DNA from 2 places in the Pseudoalteromonas aliena SW19 genome. Region 2 is predicted to be linked to the other one. Evidence: predicted binding sites of a transcription regulator. Region 2 holds the regulator's gene; the other holds the start of a gene.

Region 1 (2,207 bases), on a different contig from region 2:
TCAGGCTGAGATGATAGGCTTTCAAATGTAGAGTCTATAGATTTACTAAGCGCACTGACTTCACTGGTGTTTTTTTCAGGAGCGTGATTAGGTTTTTGCTCTTGTGTGCTTGGCGTTGCAGAGCGAGAAGTTAACTTCTGGCTCTGTTCAACGTGTAAAGCGGGTGCATTTGTTATATTCATACTGGGTTACTCATCATATTTAAAATTGTTCATACCTGCATAAATATAGGTAGCGACCAATAATACTTTTAACTTAACTTTTTTATTAATAATTTTTAAAAAATAGCTTCTACAACTCTCTTGTCAATTACTTTGCCTTGAACAACTTTGTTTGAAGATAGATTTTTAACATTGATGATTTCGCCAAACTGCCCATCTTGTAGTGCAACAGCTTTTACATTAGCTGAAAAACTAGCGGTATTTACTTGTAATAAAATAAACTCGTCTTTATTCACTAAATACATGTTTTCTAAATGGCGGCGCGAAATAATATCATCTTTTTTTATTTCTCGCTTTACCGTCATGCCAACTAATGGTTTTATTTTTGCTTCTGTTGAATGTAAGTGTTTACTTACATCTGCGCTTTTGTAGTGTAAAAGATCAGCGGTAAGTAACTCGCCCCTGCTTAGGTTTCTTTTAGCTGCAACAAGATCAATCCATAAATTTACTTTAGCACTTGCTCTAAACTTCCATTTTGGTGATTCACATTGGACTGTAAGGCTAATTCGCCCCGCAGGCGGGTCTTCTTTTTTTGAACGGCTAATTAGCACGTTTTCACAATTTAAATCAGTACTCCCTTTTGGAATGAAGAGTTTAATTTTTTGTTGTTGTTTATTTGAGCCGGTTGATGCGAGATAAGAATCAATTTCTTTTTGTAGGTAGGTATGTATCTGCTTATCGAAATTAATGTTACTTGCCACACTTTGCTGCGTACTAAAAAAAACAAGTATAAAAAACATACGGAAAAAAACATACTTCCCTTGAGGAAGTTTAGCTTCCGCTTTGTATTGGCGGATGAGATTGTTTTTTATATAAGTCATTGATTCCTAATTTTTTATAAAGTTGGCATAAAGGTTGTAATAGAAGTTGCAACAGGTAGAAGTATGCGAATGTGTGAGCATACAAGAATCAAAAAGTAGAGGCAACATGGAACTATTTGATAAGGCGTTAGGCGTTCATCCATTTTCAATGCAGCTAAGGCTAGATCGTGCCGAAATAATAGCAAGTAATTTGGCAAATGTAGACACACCGGGATTTAAGTCTCGAGATGTTGATTATCGTCAAATTATGAATGACGTTTCATCAAGTATTTCACAAAATCGAAATGTTGACTTTATGGGTGCTCAGGCAGAACAACTAAAATACCGTGTACCTTATCAACCATCAAGTGACGGGAATACGGTTGAGCTTAATATTGAACAAGCAAAGTTTGCAAATAACAGCATGGACTTTCAAACCAGCATGACTTTTTTAAATATGAAAATAAATGGTTTGTATAAAGTTATTAAAGGAGATGTGTAATGTCTTTTAACTCAATTTACGATGCAAGCGGCAGCGCAATGCGTGCTCAGGTTATTCGTCTTGATACGATTGCTTCTAACTTAGCAAATGCCGATACGGCAGCAGGCTCAGAAGCCGACGCATATAAAGCGCTTAAACCCGTATTTTCGGCTCTATATAAACAAACACAAGATGGTCAATCTATTTCAGCGTCAGTTGATATTTTGGGTATTACCGAATCTAACCGAACGGTTGAACAGCGTTATGAGCCAAATAACCCTATTGCGAACGGTGATGGTTATGTTTTTTATTCTAATGTGAACGTGCTTGAAGAAATGGCCGATATGATGTCAGCAAGTCGTAGCTACCAAACGTCTGTTGAGGTAATGGGGCGCGTTAATAGTATGCAGCAAAGTATTCTAAAATTAGGACAATAATAAAATGCAAGTGAATACAACCAATCAAAATGCGCAAGATGCTGTTAATAGCAAAACTAACATTTCAGGTAATAGTTCATCTGCAGAAATGTCGACGATGTTTTTAGAACTTCTTGTTGCTCAAATTAGTAATCAAAATCCATTAGAACCAATGGATGGTACGGCTTATGTAAGCCAGCTCGCTGAGTTTTCAAATGTTGAATCACTACAAGGTATTAGACAAAATACCAGCACAGGGCTCGATTATATGAGCAGTTTAACTGTGCTT
Region 2 (2,207 bases):
GGGATTGGTGTGTTAATTACCGATCATAACGTAAGAGAAACCCTTGATGTTTGCGAAAAAGCCTACATTGTTTCTCATGGGGAGCTGATTGCATCAGGTACTCCAGAACACGTATTAAATGACAAAACAGTACGCGATGTTTACTTAGGCGAGCAATTTAGGCTGTAACATTTACGCCATGGCTTTAAGCATCTGCTAGTATTAATTATAACAACATAAAAGGATTGTTAGAGATACATGAGGCAATCACTACAGCTGCGCATGGGCCAGCAACTTACAATGACTCCACAGTTGCAACAAGCTATTCGTTTGTTGCAACTCAGTACATTGGATCTCCAGCAAGAAATACAAGAAGCGCTCGACAGCAACCCACTTTTAGAGGTTGAGGAGCAAGACTATTCTGAAGACGCTGCAGGTAAAAATGAACAAAAAGCAGACACCGATGATATAACTGTTAGCGCATCTGCCGACGATGCTCCAAGCGAATACGAACAAGACAGCGGCGAAGCACTTGCTAAAGATACGGTAAGTGACGACATGGCGATGGATGTTAGCTGGGACGAGTACATGAGCGCAGCTCCAGCCTCTTCATCAGGTCCAATGCCTGAAGACGAGTCTATATACCAAGGTGCATCAACGGAAACGCTCCACGAGTATTTAATGTGGCAACTTCAACTAACGCCATTTAGCCCTACTGATGAAGCGATTGCGATTGCTATTGTGGAAGCCGTAGATGATTCAGGCATTTTAACACTAAGTTGTGAAGAGATTCTCGAAAGCTTCAACCAAGAAAACGAAGATGATAATGAAGTTGAACTTGATGAAATAGAAGCTGTTTTAAAACGCATTCAATTATTTGATCCGGTCGGTATAGCAGCGCGTAGTTTACAAGAGTGTTTGTGCATTCAGCTTAATCAGTTTGATAAAGAAACACCCTATATTAATGAAACAAAAATGATTTTAACCGAGCACATAGACTTATTAGCAGCTCGCGACTATCGTACATTAATGAAAAAAACGAAGCTCAAAGAAGAAGAGCTTAAAGAAGTAATGACACTCATCCATACGCTAAACCCAAAGCCTGCAGATACTATTGTTAGGGAAGAGTCTGAGTATGTAATTCCTGATGTGTCAGTGAAAAAAATTAAAGGCCGCTGGGTTGTTGAACTAAATCCAGATAGCATGCCAAAAATTCGCGTAAACAGCCAATATGCTGCGATGTCTCGCACTGTTAAATCAAGCGGTGATAGCCAGTTTATACGCTCGCATTTACAAGAAGCTAAATGGTTTATTAAAAGCTTAGAAAGTAGAAACGATACATTATTAAAAGTAACTAACTGTATTGTTAAGCAGCAGCAAGGCTTTTTTGAACATGGTCCTGAGGCCATGAAACCTATGGTTTTAAATGATGTTGCTGAAATGGTGGAAATGCACGAATCAACTATTTCGCGTGTAACCACTCAAAAGTATATGCATACACCTCGGGGGATATTTGAGCTTAAATACTTTTTCTCAAGTCATGTAAGTACCGAAAATGGCGGTGAATGCTCATCTACAGCAATACGTGCACTTATCAGAAAATTAATCGCTGCAGAAAACTCAGCAAAACCATTGAGTGATAGCAAAATAGCGGATATATTGGCTGAGCAAGGAATTAAAGTAGCGAGACGTACAATCGCAAAATATCGCGAATCTCTGGCTATTCCACCGTCAAATCAGCGAAAAAGTCTGATTTAAGACGCAAACAAAGAGGGTAATGCTTATGCAACTAAACTTAACTGGTCGTCACGTAGAATTAACTGATTCACTAAGAGACTATATAAATACCAAATTTGCGAAGCTAGAAAGACACTCTGATCATATTAATAATGTTCATGTCATTCTTGATGTAGAAAAACTAAGCCAAAAAGCAGAAGCAACAATACATGTAAGTGGTGCTGAGTTATTTGCCTCAACTGAGCATCAAGACATGTACGCTGCCATCGATTCGTTGATTGATAAGCTCGATCGCCAAGTAATTAAACACAAAGAGAAGCTTGCTCGACACTAATATGATGAAATTAAGCTCACTTATATGCCAGGACTGCAGCAAAGCTGCGGTCCTTTTTAATAGCAAAAAAAGAATTTTAGAGTTTATCAGCGAACTTGCTCACGATAAGCTTCCGTACCTTTCTCAACAAGATATTCTTAGCGCTTTACTAAGTAGA

The links. The regulator sigma-54, encoded in region 2, starts transcription at its own class of promoters, with help from an activator protein. The targets are predictions, from matches to a motif close to GTTGGCACGNNNNTNGNNT.
Region 1: the regulator sigma-54 is predicted to act here: its motif matches at 1,064-1,082, upstream of flgB (flagellar basal body rod protein FlgB).

Annotation. Positions count from the first base shown of each region.
Region 1 covers NZ_AQGU01000025.1:1,138,264-1,140,470, reverse strand. The annotation lists gene flgM (flagellar biosynthesis anti-sigma factor FlgM) at 1-182, opposite strand, end outside; gene flgA (flagellar basal body P-ring formation chaperone FlgA) at 278-1,042, opposite strand; gene flgB (flagellar basal body rod protein FlgB) at 1,149-1,523, shown strand; gene flgC (flagellar basal body rod protein FlgC) at 1,523-1,939, shown strand; gene PALI_RS10705 (flagellar hook assembly protein FlgD) at 1,944-2,207, shown strand, end outside.
Region 2 covers NZ_AQGU01000027.1:256,912-259,118, reverse strand. The annotation lists gene lptB (LPS export ABC transporter ATP-binding protein) at 1-168, shown strand, start outside; gene PALI_RS14510 (RNA polymerase factor sigma-54) at 238-1,737, shown strand; gene hpf (ribosome hibernation promoting factor) at 1,763-2,050, shown strand; gene ptsN (PTS IIA-like nitrogen regulatory protein PtsN) at 2,055-2,207, shown strand, end outside.